Linked DNA regions of Alloalcanivorax dieselolei B5. The protein of the gene in region 2 interacts with the protein of the main gene of each other region in a pairwise test. Links are inferred from orthologs where the notes say so. Each region holds a gene or a part of one and is shown on either strand. Other genes may lie near its edges.

The links.
Region 1: the proteins of B5T_RS19735 (region 2) and mrdA interact in binary tests that used the Escherichia coli proteins (3 or more experiments, as listed by UniProt). The link is inferred for Alloalcanivorax dieselolei B5 from one-to-one orthologs.

The regions. Positions count from the first base shown.
Region 1 is NC_018691.1:1,163,186-1,172,228, reverse strand. Bases 2,933-5,920 are described here. They hold mrdA (penicillin-binding protein 2), read left to right. Parts: upstream 2,933-3,450; coding sequence 3,451-5,391; downstream 5,392-5,920. Other genes in these bases: rodA (rod shape-determining protein RodA), read left to right, coding at 5,388-5,920; rlmH (23S rRNA (pseudouridine(1915)-N(3))-methyltransferase RlmH), read left to right, coding at 2,933-3,346. Outside these bases: B5T_RS05345 (class I SAM-dependent methyltransferase), read left to right, coding at 1-210; B5T_RS05340 (glutamate-5-semialdehyde dehydrogenase), read left to right, coding at 284-1,540; nadD (nicotinate-nucleotide adenylyltransferase), read left to right, coding at 1,630-2,430; rsfS (ribosome silencing factor), read left to right, coding at 2,420-2,794; more of rlmH, read left to right, coding at 2,876-2,932; more of rodA, read left to right, coding at 5,921-6,533; mltB (lytic murein transglycosylase B), read left to right, coding at 6,667-7,713; B5T_RS05305 (septal ring lytic transglycosylase RlpA family protein), read left to right, coding at 7,713-8,663; B5T_RS05300 (D-alanyl-D-alanine carboxypeptidase family protein), read left to right, coding at 8,703-9,043. UniProt on the Escherichia coli protein: Catalyzes cross-linking of the peptidoglycan cell wall. Responsible for the determination of the rod shape of the cell. Is probably required for lateral peptidoglycan synthesis and maintenance of the correct diameter during lateral and centripetal growth.
Region 2 is NC_018691.1:4,401,380-4,410,524, reverse strand. Bases 2,367-5,456 are described here. They hold B5T_RS19735 (penicillin-binding protein 1A), read right to left. Parts: upstream 5,130-5,456; coding sequence 2,604-5,129; downstream 2,367-2,603. Other genes in these bases: B5T_RS19740 (DKNYY domain-containing protein), read left to right, coding at 2,367-2,554. In the rest of the region: B5T_RS19745 (DKNYY domain-containing protein), read left to right, coding at 1-951; more of B5T_RS19740, read left to right, coding at 1,169-2,366; B5T_RS19730 (pilus assembly protein PilM), read left to right, coding at 5,464-6,531; B5T_RS19725 (PilN domain-containing protein), read left to right, coding at 6,528-7,112; B5T_RS19720 (type IV pilus inner membrane component PilO), read left to right, coding at 7,099-7,797; B5T_RS19715 (pilus assembly protein PilP), read left to right, coding at 7,819-8,352; type IV pilus secretin PilQ, read left to right, coding at 8,373-9,145. UniProt on the Escherichia coli protein: Cell wall formation. Synthesis of cross-linked peptidoglycan from the lipid intermediates.

The DNA.
Region 1 (9,043 bases), 3.2 Mb from region 2 along the record:
ACCCTGGGCGGCCTGCTCGGAGTCCTGTCCCGCAGCCAGGTCAGCTTCCATTTCGATTCCGACGAGGAGAGCCGCAGCCACTTTCGCACCCTCGGTTTCCACGGCCTCGACATTCACGACCCGGCGGATTACTACCAGCAACTGCCCATTCCGCGCACCCGCCGCACCCCGATGGTACGGGTCCTGGAAGCCCGCACCGGGCCGGCGTGAAGGCGCCGGTTTCGCCGCTGTCGTCCTGCACCTATACTATGGGGCTTCCGATCGACACGGCATGACAGAACACATGGATATCCAGCAGTACATGGCCAACGTGGGCGAGCACGCCCGCGACGCCGCCCGGGCCATGGCCCGGGCCAGCGCCGGTGACAAGAACAACGCCCTGATGGCCATCGCCGGGGCGTTGCGCGAGCACCGTGACACCATTCTCGCCGCCAACCAGGGCGACCTGGCGCGGGGCCGCGACAATGGCCTGGACGCGGCCTTGCTGGATCGCCTGGAACTGACCCCGGCGCGCTTCGAGGGCATGGTGGAAGGGCTCGAGCAGGTTATCGCGCTGGCCGATCCGGTGGGAGAGATCACCGATCTGAGCTATCGTCCCTCCGGCATCCAGGTGGGCCGCATGCGCGTGCCCCTGGGCGTGATCGGCATCATTTACGAATCCCGCCCCAACGTCACCATCGACGCGGCGGCCCTGTGTCTGAAATCCGGCAACGCAGCGATTCTGCGTGGCGGTTCCGAAGCCATTGATTCCAACCAGGCCATCGCCGCCTGCCTGCGTCAGGGTCTGGCCGCCGCCGGCCTGCCGGAAACCGCGGTACAGGTACTGGAAACCACCGACCGTGCCGCCGTGGGCGAGTTGATCACCCACCCCGAATACGTGGACGTGATCGTTCCCCGCGGCGGCAAGGGCCTGATCGAGCGCATCAGCCGCGAAGCCCGGGTGCCGGTGATCAAACATCTGGACGGCAACTGCCACACCTACATCGATGTGGACGCCGATGCCGACAAGGCGATCAAAGTCGCCTACAACGCCAAGACCCAGCGCTACGGCACCTGCAACACCATGGAAACGCTGCTGGTGCACCAGGACATCGCCGCCACGGTGCTGCCGGAGCTGGCCCGGATGTACCGGGAAGAGGGTGTGGAGTTGCGTGGCTGCGAACGCACCCGGGCGCTGCTGAAAGACATTACCGCCGCCACCGAAAGCGACTGGGAAGAAGAGTATCTGGCGCCGATTCTGGCCATTCGCCTCGTCGATGATCTGGATCAGGCCATGGATCACATCCATCGCTACAGTTCCCAGCACAGCGAGGCGATCATCACCGAGAATTACACCCGGGCACGGCGTTTTCTCGCCGAAGTGGATTCCAGCTCGGTGATGGTCAACGCTTCCACTCGCTTCGCCGACGGCTTCGAATACGGCCTTGGCGCGGAGATCGGCATTTCCACCGACAAGCTCCATGCCCGGGGCCCGGTGGGTCTGGAAGGGCTGACCAGTCAAAAATGGGTGGTACTGGGCGACGGGCATGTGCGCCAGTAAGGCCGCCGTTACGATGCCGGGTTTGCCGCAGAAAACGAATCGAATTTCCGCCAACGGACATTCGCTTCCCCCGCTTGCCGGAAGACTTCATGTTTAAAGCGTCCGACGTGCGACGTCCGACATCCGAAATCAGCGGCGTGAAGCCGCTGATTCTTTTCGGTGGCACCTTCGACCCGGTTCACGGTGCTCATGTGCGCGCCGCCCTGGCCGTATCCCAGGCGCTCGGTAACGCGCCGGTGCGGTTGCTGCCCAATGCGGTACCGCCACACCGGCCCCAGCCCCTGGCGGACGCCGGCGAGCGCCTGGCCATGGTGCGTCTGGCCTGTGCCGGACATCCGGCCCTGCTGGCGGATGACTGGGAGTTGCGCCAGGCCGGCCCGTCCTACACTCATCTGACGTTGCAGCACTTTCGCCGCCTCATTGGCCGGCGGCGGCCATTGGTGTTCATGATCGGCGCCGACAGCTTCGCCAGCCTGCATCAATGGCACGGCTGGCGTCGCTTCGCCGCCTTGTGCCATCTGGCGGTGGTGCCTCGCCCCGGCGCGCCAGCACCGCTGCCGGCGGTGGAAAAGGCCTTTCCGCGGGGCCGGCCACGCCTGCTGCAGGCACTCCCGGCGGGGCGCCGGCTGATGCTGACGCATCCGCACATGGACATTTCCGCCACCGCCATCCGCGAGGCACTGGAGTACCGGGGACAATGCCGTGCCCTGACCCCGGTGGTGGAAGCGCATATCCGCCGCCATGGTTTGTATAATGTGCGGACATCCGCTGTCCCGGCGGCACCCGGAATCACCGAACCCGGCTCCGACATCGACGCCACTACCAACACCGACGTCACTACCAACACCGACGCCAATACAATGGAAACAATGAGGCCCCATGAGTTCTGATACCTCTCTGCTGGATCTGGTACTCGACGCGCTCGAAGAACTGAAAGCACGCAACGTCACCCACCTGGATGTTCGCGAGCTCACCAGTGTGGCGGACGATATGGTCATCGCCAGCGGCACCTCCAACCGCCACGTCAAAGCACTGGCGGACAACGTGGTGGAACGGGCCAAACAGGCCGGTCATCGCCCGTTGGGCACCGAAGGCGAAAAAGGGGCCGAGTGGATCCTGGTGGATCTCGGTGACGTCATCGTCCACTTGATGCTGCCCGCCACCCGCGAGTTCTACGATCTGGAACGCCTGTGGCGGAACCCGGATCACCATCCCGAGCGGGCCGGCACGCCGGCCGACAAGGATCCGGGCTGAACCGGCGAGCCGTTTCGCAGTCCCACTTGCCTGACCCGGCATCACCGAGGGCCGGGGCAGAGAGGCGCCGCAGGAGAGTCTATGCGCATCCATCTGTTTGCCGTCGGCACTCGCATGCCGGCCTGGGTCGAGCAGGGCTTCCAGGAATACCAGAAGCGGCTGCCCCCGGACATGCGCCTGCAGCTGGAGGAAATCCCGCTGCCCAAACGGGCCAAGGGCGACGTCGCCGCTTTGGTGCGGGCCGAGGGCGAGGCCATCCGCAAACGGCTGGAGAAGCTGCCCGGCGCCCGCGTGGTGGCCCTGGAGGTCACCGGCAAAGCGGTGGATACGCCCATGTTGTCACAACGTCTCGGCGAGTTGCGGGATCTGGGGCAGGATCTGGCGCTGCTGGTGGGAGGTCCGGATGGCTTGTGTGCCAGGTTGTCCGCCGCTGCCGATGAGCGCTGGTCACTGTCGGCGTTGACGCTGCCGCACCCGCTGGTACGGGTGTTGCTCGCCGAACAGCTGTATCGCGGCTGGACGCTGCTTGCCGGCCACCCCTATCATCGCTGAGCAAAACCACCCGATAATCTGGCAGCCATGCGCGATCCACATTCACATTTCGTTCCGATCACCGTGCCGCGGCGACCGGGCGCGGAACCGATCACAGGATCCACATGCGCCAACCGCTGACCCTCAAGGACCACCATCACGAGCACCGTCTGTTCAGCCTGCGGCTGCTGGTGGCGGTGGCGCTGGTGCTGGTGTTGTCGCTGGTGCTGGTCGGGCGCATGGCCTGGCTGCAGATTGCCCAGCACAGCCGGTTCACTACCCTTAGCGACAACAACCGGGTGCTGACCCAGGCGATGTCGCCGCCGCGCGGCCTGATCACCGACCGCAACGGGGAAATCCTGGCGGTGAACCGGCCGGATTTCACCCTGGAACTGGCAGTGGAGCAAAGCGCGGATCTGCACGACACCCTGAATCGCATCCGCCAGTTGATCCCGCTGACCGACGATGACCTGGAGCGGTTCGAGCGGCGCCGCACCAGCGCCCGCCGCCCGTGGGAACCGATCCCGCTGCGCGGCCGGCTCACCGAGGAGGAGATCGCCCGCATCGCGGTGCATCAACACGAGCTACCCGGGGCCCGGGTCACGGCATCGCCGGTGCGTTACTATCCTCACAGTCATCTGTTTTCCCACGTGCTCGGCTACGTCAACCGCCTCAACGCCGAGGACCTGGATAACATGACCCTGGCCGAGCAGCGCAACTACAGCGGTACTCATTATTACGGCCGCACCGGCGTGGAACGCTATTACGAACATCGGCTACACGGCCAGGTCGGCTATCGTCAGGTGGAAACCAATGCCCGCGGCCGGATCCTGCGGGTTCTGGAAGAGCAACCACCGATACCCGGTGACGATCTGCGCCTGTCCCTGGATCTGAGAGTGCAGCAGGCCGCCTATGACGCCCTCGGCGAGCGGCGCGGCGCGGTGATCGCCATTGATCCCCGCGACGGCAGCGTGCTCGCCTTCGTCAGCCGCCCCGGTTTCGATCCCAACCTGTTCGTCACCGGCATTTCCCACAAGGACTATGCCCGTTATCAGCAGGATCATGATCACCCGCTGTTCAACCGCGCCCTGCAGGGCCGTTATCCACCAGGCTCCACGGTGAAACCCATGCTCGGTCTGGCGGGCCTGGATGCCGGCGTCACCACCTGGGAGAGGACCATCCACGACCCCGGCTATTTCAGTCTCGAGGGCAATCCGCACCGCTACCGGGACTGGAAGCGCTGGGGGCATGGTCAGGTGGATATGGAAAAGGCGGTGGTGCAATCCTGTGACACCTATTTCTACGATATGGGGTTCCGGCTCGGTATCGATCGCATGCATGATTTCATGGTCGGCTTCTCCATCGGCGAGACCACCGGCATCGACCTGCTCAACGAATCCGAAGGGAATATGCCTTCCCGGGAATGGAAACGGGCCGCCCGTAACGCACCCTGGTTCCACGGCGATACCATCAACACCAGTATTGGCCAGGGCTTCATGCTCACCACCCCGCTGCAACTGGCGGTGGCCACGGCGATCCTGGCCAATGACGGCCACCAGGTGGTACCCACCCTGGCCGCCGATGAAACCCATCGGCCGCGCCGTCCGGATATCGTGCTCAAGGACCCTCAAAACTGGGAGCGCATGAAGCACGCCATGGAAGCCGTGGTCCACAGCAACCGCGGCACCGGCCGTGTCATGGCCAAGGACGCCCGCTATCATATGGGCGCCAAAAGCGGCACCGCTCAGGTGTTTTCGGTTGGCCAGGAAGAAACCTATAACGAGGAAGAATTGGCGGAACGCATGCTCGACCATGCTCTGATCGTATCCTTCGCGCCGGTTGAAAACCCGGCCATCGCCGTGGCGGTGATGGTGGAGAATGGCCGTCATGGCGGTTCCGTGGCCGGCCCGGTGGCTCGTCAGGTGATGGACGCCTGGCTGCTGGACGAGGACGGTAATCTGAGTGTTCCGGAGCCGCTGGCGCGGCCGCCCATACAGAATGCGCTGCCCGCACCGGCCAATACCACCGCCGCCACCGCCCACTCGACCAGGACGGCCGCCCAATGAGTCAAGTCGATCCGGTCAGAACCACCGACAACGGCGGCCATGCCATCTTCCGCACCCCGGTGGCCACGCGCCTGCATCTGGACCCACCGCTGCTGGCGGCCCTTCTGTTGACCATGCTGGGCGGCCTGGCGGTCCTCTACAGCGCCAGCGGCGGCAGCCTGGACACGGTGGTCCGCCAGGCCATCCGCTTCGGCGGCGGTTTGCTGGTGATGCTGGTGCTGGCGCAACTGCCACCGAGAACGTTCCGTTTCTGGGCACCCCTGGTGTACTGCGTCGGCCTGGTCCTGCTGGCACTGGTGATTCTGGTAGGCACCGAGGCGAAGGGGGCCCAGCGCTGGCTGAGCCTGCCCGGCATCGGCCGTTTTCAGCCCGCGGAACTGATGAAACTGGCGGTGCCGGCCATGGTCGCCTGGTTCTTCAGCGACCGCACTTTGCCGCCGTCAAAACGTAATGTGCTTGGCGCGCTGGTCCTCATCTTTCTACCCACAGTGCTGATCGCCATGCAACCGGATCTGGGCACCGCCCTTCTGATTGCCGCCGCCGGCCTGGTGGTCCTGTTCATGGCGGGGCTGTCCTGGCGGCTGATCGGGCTGGCGGTGCTGGTGCTGGTGGTGGCCGCGCCCCTGATGTATTTCTTCGTTCTGCACGACTACCAGCGCACCCGGGTGGACACCTTCCTGAATCCGGAGGCCGACCCGCGTGGAGCCGGCTGGAACATCATCCAGTCGAAGACCGCCATCGGCTCCGGCGGCATCGGCGGCAAGGGCTGGCAGGACGGCACCCAGTCGCGGCTGGACTTCCTGCCGGAGTCCCACACCGATTTCATTCTCGCCGTGCTCGGTGAAGAGTTCGGGCTGATCGGATTCCTGCTGTTACTGGCGGTCTATCTGGTAATCATCGGGCGCGGCTTCTTTATCAGCTGGCAAGCTCAGGAGACCTTCAGCCGATTGCTGGCGGCGGCACTGACCATGACCTTTTTCATCTACGTGTTTGTCAACGTGGGCATGGTGTCCGGCCTGCTGCCGGTGGTGGGGGTACCGCTGCCGCTGGTCAGTTATGGCGGCACTTCGATTGTTACCCTGCTGGCCAGTTTCGGCATGCTGATGTCGATCCATACCCACCGGCGCTTCATCAACTTCTGAACCGGCGGCGGATTCCATGGTCAGCACTTAGAGCCTGTCGCCAGCGCGGCGCGCGCCGCGATCATGGTTTAACCTTGCCGACCCCGATATTATGGCTCCCAGCCCCATCCCCCCTGTTTTTATGGAGAAACTCATGGGTGTAAGACTGTCCGCCCTGCTCACCCCCTTTGTTTTCCTCACCGCTGTTTTCCCCATGGCCACGGCTTTCGCCGAAGAGCAAGGCTATGCCCATCACCCCAAGGCGGAAGCCCTGATCCAGGAAGTGGTGAAAAAAGGAGTGGACGAAAAACGGGCCCGCGAACTGCTCTCCCAGGCCCGGCGGCAGGACAAGATCCTCGAATCCATCGCGCGCCCGGCGGAACACACCATGACCTGGGCCCGTTATCAGAAAATCTTTTTACAGCAGGAACGGGTCGACGCCGGCGTCGCCTTCGCCAGGGAAAACCAGCAGGAACTGGCCCGGGCCGAGGCCGAATATGGCGTACCCCGTGAAATCATCCTCGCCATCATCGGCGTGGAGACCTACTACGGCCGTCATAAAGGCACCTACCGGGTGTTGGACGCCTTGACCACCCTGGGCTTCGATTATCCACCACGGGCGTCCTTCTTCCGCGGCCAGTTGGTGGCCCTGATGGAGATGGAAAACCAGGCCCATATCGACGCCAGCGAGATCACCGGTTCCTACGCCGGCGCCATGGGCCTGGCTCAGTTCATTCCCACCAGCTACCAGGCCTACGCGGTGGACTATGATCAAGATGGCGTCACCGATCTGGTCAACAGCCCCGCCGACGCCATCGGCAGTGTTGCAAATTATTTCCACCGTCATCATTGGCAGCCGGGCTTCCCGGTAGCCGCCCGCGCCAGAATCGAAGGTCAGGGCTATGAGGCGTTGGCGGAAAAAGGCTACAAGCCGTCCTTCAGTCTCGCTACGGCCCGGAAAAACGGCGTAGTGGCAGTGAGCTGCCAGGATGATACCCTCGGCAGCGAATACTGCTTTGATCTGGCGGATGACACCCAGGTGGCGCTGCTGGACCTGACCGGTGAAAAAGGACACGAATTCTGGATGGTGACGCGCAACTTTTACGTGATCACTCGATACAACCACAGCGAACTTTACGCCATGGCGGTGCTGCAGCTGTCCCGGCAGCTGGCCCATGCGCTGGAAGAGGACCGGTCTTGATGCGTGGCCTTCTGATCAGTGCCTTGGCCCTGGCTCTGGGTGCCTGTAGCCTGACCCCGCCGGCGACCACGCCGGACGCTCCAGCCGGCCCTCCAAAAAAGAGTAGCGGTGATGCCTCCCCGGCCCAGCCCCCTGCCCGCGACCCCGCCGGCGCACCGGGCTCGGACCGTTATGCCCATAGCACCGACAGTCCGCCGCCCGCCGAGGATCGCAGCAGTATAGAGCGGATACCGGAGCCGGTTCCCAAATCCGAGCCGCCGAGCCGTTACGGCAATCCGGCCACCTACTCCGTGTGGGGACAGACCTATCATGTGTTGCCGTCCTCCGAGGGCTACCATGAGGAAGGGCTGGCGTCCTGGTATGGACGCAAGTTTCACGGTTATCGGACTTCCAGCGGTGAACCCTATGACATGTACCGGTTCACCGCCGCCCACCGCACCCTGCCGCTGCCTACTTATGTCCGCGTCACCAATCTGGATAACAACAAGCAGTTGGTGGTGCGGGTGAACGACCGCGGCCCCTTCCATTCCGACCGCATCATCGATCTGTCCTGGGCCGCCGCGGTTCGTCTCGGCATCGAGCAGAACGGCACCGGCCACGTGCGGGTGGAAGCGCTGACACCGGAGGAACGCCCCGGCGGCCGTCGTCAGGGCACCGTGCCCACCGCGGTACGGGCAGCACTGGACAGCCCGCCGCCGGAGGCCGGTAAAAACCAGGCCCGATCCGGAGATCTCTATCTCCAGGCCGGCGCCTTCCGTGCCCTGGATGGCGCCCGCGATCTGGAACGCCAGTTGCGCGACCGGCTGAAGTTGCCGGTGACCGTGCGCAAATTGGAGGACAGCGCCTACTACAAGGTGTGGTTGGGCCCCTTTGCTAGCCTGGACGACCAGGAACAGGCGCGCCAGGCATGCCAGCAGGCCGGCTTCGGCACCCCGATGCCGGTTCGCTAAGGCCGGATTCGACAAGAAGTACCTAACAGGCAGGAAACCATGACTCAGAGAATTGCCCTTCGCGATATCTTCTTTTTATTCGCCGCCGCCTGTCTTGCGCTGCTGCCGCTGACCGGGCAGGCTCAAAGCACCGTGCCACGCGCGCCTTCGGTGGAAGCCCGCAGCTATATTTTGATGGACGCCCGCAGCGGCCACATCATCGTCCAGCACAACGCCGATCAGACCATGCCCCCGGCCAGTCTGACCAAGATGATGACCGCCTATATCGCCGAGCGGGAGATTCAGTCCGGCAATATTTCGCTTCAGGACCAGGCACCGGTCAGCGTCAAGGCCTGGCGCATGGGCGGTTCGCGCACTTTTCTCAAGGAAGGCACCCAGGT
Region 2 (9,145 bases):
TATTACCGTACCGATGAGCGCGTGTACTACCGGAATACATTGCTGGACGGCGCCGATGCCGCCAACATCGGTATCCGTCATGGCGATTACGCGCAGGATGGTCAGCGGCTGTATTACCAGGGTCGGTGGATTCCTGGCGCCGACGTTTCTTCCCTGGATGAAGTGGCGGTAACGGAACGGACCCCGGCGGATTTCCATTACCTCAAGGACGCCGGCCGGGTCTACTACCGGGGAAAGGTTGTGGAGGGAGCCGTGCCGGGGAGCTTCACCGTGATCCGGGTCGAGGGCGATACCTGGGGCAACCACTACGGTTACGATGGTCAGCGCTATTTCTTCAAGGACAAGGTGTTGCCGGACCGGGTGGCCGACACCGATCAGACGCTTGTCCCTGACCGCTTCAGGTTGTTGCTGGCGGACAAGGAATTCGGCTGGCACCTGCTGTTCTATCAGGGTGACACCGTCTATTACCATCAGCCTTTCACCAATGCGGTGAAGGTGCTGTGCCAGCGGGATTCCAGCGCTCCCATGGCGGCGTTGGGGCAGGGGCTCTACCGTGACGACCGGCATCTGTACTTTGCCTGGGTGGAATGGGACTGGAACCGGCAAAGCCGAGGCGGAGGGCGCGGGCTGCAGGGTTGGAGCAGCGGTTTGGCGGTAGTGCCGGACGTCGATCCCGACCAGTTCCGTTTTATCGAAAAGGCACGTTACCGCTGGTCGGGTCACACTCTGCGCGGTGACGTGTACGAGGCCGATGGTCAGCGCTTCTTTCGTCTGAATCACAAGGGGCCGGGGTCCTATCAAGCGGCATTGATGGGCTTTGACGAGAACGGTGAGCTGCGCCACTTACGGCACGACAGCCGCTGTGGGGCTTATACGGAATCCCCGAACCGCTCGAGTTTCCTCAATGATCTGAAGGGCGCGGTGAAATGGATGATTGATCGCGGCTCGTGAGCCGCTGAAAGCCCTGGACGATATCTTCCCGGAGTTGTGAACGGGGACGGCGGGCAGCATAAAAAAAGCCGGGGGATTTTCTCCGGTTTTTTTGGATAAAGGAAACCCTTCCCTTCTCCCTCATTCCTCAAAGAACTTTTTATCGGGAAACGCCGGCTGTCCGGCGTTTATACTGTCTCGCAGTTATGCATATGGCATCACACGGAGGGTCGAGGGTTTGGGTGACACAAACAGAGGGGCGCGCCTGATCGGCGGCAAAGTTGCCGTGATCATCGCTTTGCTGGTCTGTGTGGTCAGCGGCGTGGTGATCTATTTGATGCTTGCTCCGAAAGGCCCTGAAGTGGAGCCCAGCGATTATCCCGGCAGCCGTTACGCCCGTGATGACGCCGGGCAGGTTTGGTTCCTAATCCCGGGTGATGGCTATCAGCCGGTGGAAGGGGCGGATGCGGATACCTTCGAACCGGTGCCCGGGGAGACCGGCAGGGGTTATGTCTACAGTGGTTTGGGCCGTGACCGCGATCACTTTTATGCGCTGGGCCAACGGGTGCCGGGCGTGGCGCCGGATAGCGTGCGTTACCTGGAGGCGCACTACTATCTCGCCGGCGATAAGGTGTACTACGGGACCACCCTGCTGGATGGGGCCGATCCGGGTACCTTTCGAGTGTTCAAGAACGATGGGGTGTTCTGGAACGATTACGCCCATGACGATCAGCGCCTGTACTATCAGGGGCGTTGGATCTCTGGTGCGGATATTCCGTCGTTAAGCAGGGTCGGCGTGGAGGCGCCGACCCTGGCGCAAGGACACTATCTTCGCGATGCCCGGCGGGTGTACTACCGTGGCCGGGTGGTGGAGGGCGCGCGCCCGGCCCGGTTCACCCTGGTCGAGGTGTGGGGGGAGCCCAGGAATATCCTCTACGATACCCATTACGGCTATGACGGACAGCGCTACTTCCTGGGGGATCAGGCGTTGCCAGGCCGGGTGTCCGACACCGATCAGGCCCTGGTACCGGGTGGCCTCAAAGTGTTGGTGGCGGACAAGAGCGTCGGCTGGCACTTTCTGTTTTATCAAGGTGATACGTTTTACTACCACCAGCCGTTTACCAACGAACTGAAAACGCTGTGCCGGCGGGATTCCAGTGCGCCTATCGAAGTGCTGGGGCGGGGGCTCTATCGGGATGACCGGCATGTGTACTATGCCTGGGCGGCCCGGGATTATAAAAAGGGGCGCTATTTTCGCGGGCTTCGCGGCTGGTACAGCGGCTTGGAAGTGGTGCCTGGGGCCGACCCGGATGACGTTCAATTGATCGGAAAACACGATTACCGGATGCTCGGTAAAACCGTGTCCGGGGACCTGTATCAATCCAACGGCCAACGTTTTTTCAACCCCGCCGACGGGGATCGGGCCGCCCTATGGGGCGTGGACGAATCGGACGAAGTGCAACCGCTGGCGAGGGGGCATGAGTGTGAAGCCTATACCCGCAATCCCGATTGGGTTGGCATTCCTGTTTTCGCCCGGAACACTCTTGTGTTTCTTGCCGTGCTGCTCCTGATCATAAAAGGAGGTGGAAGGTTTCTTCGCCGGGTTGAAATGCTAAAAAACTAAGTACGGATCGCGGTCCACGGACCGCGATCTTGTTCTGGCGTAAGGCCGCTCAGAAAATCTGTTCCGGACTGCCGCCGCTGCCGCCGTTATAGGGGCTCTCCTGTTCCGGCACGTCGTCTTCGCGGAAATACTCGAAGATGGCATTGCTGTTGCCGGACCGAGCGACCAGGCCGCTCTTCGGATCAATGCGGACCGAGACAATACCCGGAGGCTGGCGCAGGGAGGTTTCCGGGACGCCATCCAGCGCCTTGCCCATGTAGCTGGTCCAGATCGGCAGGGCGGCACGGCCGCCGTATTCGCCCCAGCCCAGGGAGGTCGGCGTGTCCAGTCCCACCCACACGGTGGTTACCAGGCTCGGCGCATAGCCGGAGAACCAGGCATCCACATGGTTGTTGGTGGTGCCGGTCTTGCCGGCCAGATCCTTGCGGCCAAGGGAGCTTGCCTGGCGGCCGGTGCCGCGCTTGATCACGTCCTGCAGCATGGAGTTCATCAACCAGGCCACCTCCGGATCCAGGGTGCGGGGCGCCAGCACCGGCGGCGGTTGCAATGTTTCCGGGGGCTGATCATCGCGGTTGTTGTTGCCGAGGCTGACTTCCTCGCGCTCCAGCAGCGTGGGCAGTTGTTCGCGTTGTTCCCAGGCCGCTTCCTCGGTGGCGATTCGGGCTCGTTCATCGGCGCAGGGCAGATCACACCGCAGCACTTCCGGTGCGCGCCACAGCACATGGCCGTCGCGGTCTTCGATACGATCAATATACCAGGGGGCCACCCGGTAACCGCCGTTGGCGAACATGGCGTAAGCGGTGGCCAATTCCAGCGGCGTCAGCGATCCGCTGCCCAGGGCCAGGGACAGGTCCCTCTGGAAACGATCATAGGGCAGGCCAAACTCTTTCAGAGTCTCCATGGTCTGTTCGATGCCCACCTGGCGGAGAATGCGGATCGATACCAGGTTGAGAGAACGGTACAGCGCTTCACGCATGCGGGTGGGGCCATAGAAGCGGCCGCTGGAGCCTTTCGGCCGCCAGGCCTTGCCCAGCTCGGCGCTGTCGTAGACCACCGGGGCGTCATTGATGATGGTGGCCGGGGTGAAACCGTTTTCCAGTGCCGCGGTGTAAACAAACGGCTTGAACACCGAACCAGCCTGGCGCTGGCCCTGCATCGCCCGGTTGAAGTTGGAGGCGGCGAAGCTGTAGCCGCCCTGCAGTGCCTGCAGAGCGCCGGTTTCCGGATCCAGTGACACCAGTGCGGATTGCGCCTGGGGCAGTTGCGCCAGCCGCCAGTGGGCGCCGTTCTTGTCATTCACCGGGCGCAGGTAGATGACATTGCCGACTTTGAGGACATCGGCGACCTGCTTGGGTTTTTCCCCGACATAACCCTTGCGCAATGCCGGGCGCGCCCAACTGATATCCTTCCAGGCCACCACAGCCTGTTTGCCGTCGCCCAACAGCACCGCGGCGGCGTCTTCCCGTATCTCGGTAACGATGGCGGTGCGCAGCGGACCGTAAGCGGGCTGGTCCTTGAAGGTGTCGAGCCAGGCGACCACGTCGTTGCCCAGGCCTTCCTGATCCTCCTCCTCCGGGCGGGCCAGCTCCGGCTGCGGCGCCTCATCCTCGGGGGCGGCCTCCGCCTCGTCGCCCTGGGGCCAGGTCAGCTCCGGCAGGGAGCCGGTGTCCACCTCGGCCAGCGGCCCGCGATAGCCGTGGCGTTCATCGTATTCGTGCAGGCCTTCACGCAGGGCGCGTACCGCCGCTTCCTGACGTTTGCTGTCGACCGTGGTGATAACCCGTAAACCCTGGGTGTAGAGGTCGCCGGGGATGATATCGGCCACCGCCAGGCGCGCCATCTCCGCCACATAGGCGCCTTCCACTTCCGGTCGTGAGGTGTGATAGCGAGCGGTCACCGGCGCCTGCCGGGCTTGTTCCATTTGCTCTTCGGTAATGGCGCCGGTTTCGTGCATGCGGCCGAGAATCCAGTTACGGCGCTGTACCGCCCGCTCCGGGTTGGTGATCGGGTTGTAGGCGGAAGGCGCCTTCGGCAGGCCGGCGATCATCGCCAGCTGCGGCAGGGTCAGTTCGCCGATGTCCTTGCCGTAGTAGACCTTGGCCGCGGCCTGGGCGCCGTAGGAGCGGTGACCCAGATAGATCTTGTTGAGATACAGCTCGAGAATCTGCTCCTTGGTCAGGATGTTCTCGATCTGCATGGCCAGCACGATCTCGTTGAACTTGCGCAGGAAGCGCTGTTCCCGGTCGAGAAAGAAGTTGCGCGCCACCTGCATGGTGATGGTGGAACCGCCGGAACGGATCTCGCGATAGCGGATCAACTCCACCGCGGCCCGGGCCAGCCCTTTCACGTCCACCCCGGCGTGGCGGAAGAAGCGCTCGTCTTCCGCCGCCAGTACCGCCTGGACGAACAGCGGCGGCAGATGGTCAAAGGTGACCGGCTCGCGGCGCTTCTCGCCGTATTCGGCCATGAGTTTCTCGTCGCTGCTGTAGATACGCAGCGGCGTCTGGTATTCGACCTCGCGAATGCCAATGGCATCAGGCAGTTGCGGCGCCAGGTACAGATAGGAGCCGGCCATGACCAGGACGGCGCCACAGACGGCGGCAAAGGCGAGGAGGAGGAGAGGGCGGATCCAACGGACGGCAGATTGCATATAGTGGCAATTGATGTGGATTCAGAATAAAGGCTTAGAGCATGTTCTCGGCGGTCCGGGCCAAGTCACCTGGGACGGTTTATGCGCGGGAACAGCATCCAGCCGTGAAGCACGTCATTATACGGCGTAAAGGTTGTTGTGATCTAATAACCTTTCTGCTACTACTAATTTCTCATGTTGTACAGCATAAGAACTACGTAAGTATATCTTTTTCTGGGTAAAAAAGTACTTCCAATCTACTCTCTTGGGGCGAAAGACTGTGCTGCCTTTTCTAAGAAAAAAGGCCCAAGCCATGCTGGGGGTCGATATCAGTTCCACCGCCGTGAAGCTGCTGGAGCTATCCAGGTCCGGGGGGCGCTTCAAGGTCGAGAGCTACGCCGTCGAGCCGCTCACGGCCAATACCGTGGTGGAGAAAAACATCACCGATGTGGAAGGGGTGGGGGATGTGATCGCCCGGGTGGTTGCCCGGGCCCGCCCGGGGGTCAAGGCCGCCGCCGTGGCGGTGCCCGGCTCCGCCACCATCACCAAGGTGATCGAAATGGACGCCTCGCTCAGCGAGGACGATATGGAAACGCAATTGCGGGTGGAGGCGGATCAGTACATCCCGTTCCCCCTGGACGAAGTGCGCATGGATTTTCAGGTGCTCGGCGCCACCGAGGATACCCCCGACCGGGTGGAAGTCCTGGTGGTGGCGTCGCGTACGGAGAACGTGGAAATGCGCGCCGATGCCCTGGAAATCGGTAACCTTCAGGCCAAGGTGGTGGACGTGGAGGCCTACGCCATGGAGCGGGTCTTTCAACTGGTGGCGCCCGCCCTGCCCAACGCCGATGAGCTGGAAACGGTGGCGGTGTTCGATATCGGCGCCACCATGACCACCCTCAATGTGTTTCATCAAGGGCGCAGCGTCTATACCCGCGAGCAACTGTTCGGCGGCAAGCAGCTCACCGAGGAAATTCAGCGCCGCTACGGCATCTCCATGGAGGAGGCCGGGCTGGCGAAGAAAACCGGGGAATTGCCGGAGGACTATGAGAGCGAGGTGTTGCAGCCGTTCAAGGACGCCATCGTCCAGCAGATCAACCGGTCCCTGCAGTTCTTCTATGGATCCACCCAGTTCAATCAGGTGGATTACATCCTGCTGGCCGGTGGTTCGGCTTCCATCGCCGGATTGCCGGCGCTGATCCAGGACAAGGTGGGCGCCGGGTGTTCCCTGGCCGATCCCTTCGCCGGCATGAGCAAGGCCGGCAAGGTCAACGTCCGGGCCCTGGCCAACGACGCCCCGGCGATGATGATCGCCTGCGGCCTGGCGCTGAGGAGCTTTGAACTATGAGCACCAGCATTAACCTGCTTCCCTGGCGGGAGGCGCGCCGCAAGCAGCGCCAGCAGGAATTCGTCGCCTTGCTGATTTTTGCCGCGTTGCTGGCGGGTCTGCTGTTCTGGATGTGGAAAGGGGTGATGGAGGATCGCATTGCCGATCAGCAGACCCGCAACAGCCATATTCAGACCGAGATCGCCAAGCTCGATGAGCAGATCAAGGAAATCAAGGAACTGGAAACGCGCCGCGCGGAACTGGTGGCGCGGATGCAGGTGATCCAGGAATTGCAGGGCAACCGGCCCACCATCGTCTACGTTTTCGATCAGTTGGTCCGCACCTTGCCGGACGGCGTCTACTACAGCTCGGTGGAACGCACCGGCAACGTCTTCACCATCAAAGGCGTGGCCGAATCCAACAACCGGGTATCGCGGCTGATGCGGAATCTGGATGGCTCCGACTGGTTCGTCGAGCCCAACCTGATCAACGTCACCGCCCTGGAAGGCAGCCAGCAGGCCAACCAGTTCACGCTGACCGTGAAGCAAGGGCGTCCGGACCGTGAAGGGGATGAGGGGGAGAGTAACGATGAAAGCCTCTGACCTGAAGAATCTCGACGTTCGTGAGCTGATCGACGAGATCAACAGTCTGGATTTCGAGAACATCGGGGGTTGGCCGCTGCCGATCAAGATCGGCGCCGCCGTGCTGGTGTTCGCCGCCGTGCTGTTGTTGGGGTATCTGCTGTCGATCAAGGATCTGAAAGCTCAGCACGAGCGCCTGGAGCGGGAGGAGCAGAGTCTGCTCACCAGCTTCGAGAAGAAGGCGTTCAGCGCCCACAACCTGGAGCAGTACCGCCAGCAGCTGGTGGAGCTGGAAGAGAACTTCGATACCTTGAAAAACCAGTTGCCGCGCGACACCGAGGTGCCCGGTTTGCTGGAGGACATCACCCACACCGGCTTGAGCAGCGGTCTCGAGTTCGAGGTGATCGAGCTCAAGGATGAAGTGCAGAAAGAGTTCTACGCGGAACTGCCCATCGATATCCGGGTGACCGGGGATTACCACGGATTCGGGGCGTTCGTCTCTGGCGTGTCGGCACTGCCTCGGATCGTCACCTTGCACGACTTCAAGGTGGAGCCTGGCAGCAAGGAGGAGAGCGGCGGCTTGCTGAATCTGGCGATCACCGCCAAGACCTATCGCTACGCGGGGCGGGATGGCGCCGATGACGGTGGCGATAAAAAGGTGGCCGGCAAAACGGCGAAAGCGAAAAACAGGAACGGCCGTTCCTAGAGCCGGTGTAAGGGGGGAAGCATGAAAGCGCGTAATTTAGCCGCCGCACCGTGTCTGCTGGCGGCGCTATTGTCTCTCGGGGGCTGCACCGCCGGCGCCGATCTCGGCCAGTTGGATGCCCGTCTCGAGGAAATCAAAGCCCGGCCACGCGGACGTATCGAGCCGCCACCGGAATTCAAACCCATCGCCACCTTTACCTACGGCGCCCACAAGCTGCGGCCGCCCTTTTCGCCGCCGGTGGAGCAGGAACTGGTGAAGGTGCCGGAAGGCCGCAAGGTCGAGCCGGACATGAGCCGGCCACGGGAATACCTGGAGCGTTTCAGTCTGGATGCACTGCGCATGGTGGGCACCATCACCAAACCCGGCAAGGCACTGGAGGCATTGATGGAGGATCCCGCCGGGGCCGTGACCCGGATCCGGGTCGGCAGTTACTTGGGGAAAAATTTCGGCCGGGTGGTGGCCGTTCGCGATAACGAAGTGTCGTTGGTGGAAATCGTGCCTGACGGCCACGACGGCTGGGTGGAGCGGTCCCGCGCCGTTTCCATCGCCGAATAATGTTGCTGGGGAAGCCTGTTATGAAGATCTGCAATGCAATAAAAAACCGATTCGCTCCCCGGCGCTGGGGAATCCGGGTGCTGGCGGTGCTGGCCTGCTGCACCGCCTCACTGGCGTCGGCGGCCACCATTACCGCCCTCGACGCCAACATGCTGCCGGGGGATGGCATGGAAGTGAGAGTGCGCTTTGAGGGCGCCGCGCCGGAGGTGAAGGGCTACAGCATCGAACGTCCGGCCCGCATCGCTCTCGACCTGGTGGGCGCGGACAGTGCCCTGAAAACCCGTCAGCACAATCTCGGCACCGGCAATGCCCGCAGTGTCACGGTGGTGGAGGCCAAGAACCGCACCCGGCTGATCTTCAATCTGGATCAGCTGACCGGTTACAGCACCGAAGTGGATGGACAGGAACTGGTGGTGGTGCTCGGCCGCGACCGTGCGCCGGCCAGCGATCCGGCCAGGGCGGACCAGGAAGCCGCCGCCGCGCCGTTACAGAGTGCGCAGGAGAGCATTCGCAACATCGATTTCCGTCGCGGCAGTGACGGCGAAGGCCGGGTCGTGGTGACGCTGTCCAAACCGTCCATTCCGGTGGATGTGAAGGAAGAAGGCGGTCGTATCCAGGCGCGCTTCGTCGGCGCCGGGGTCGGCAATGAACTGGTGCGTCGTCTCGACGTCACCGACTTCGCCACGCCGGTGCAGTATGTGGAAACCCGCACCGATGACGGCAGCACGGTGATCACCATCGAACCCACCGGCAGTTGGGAATATCTGGCCTATCAGGCGGACAACGAGTTCAG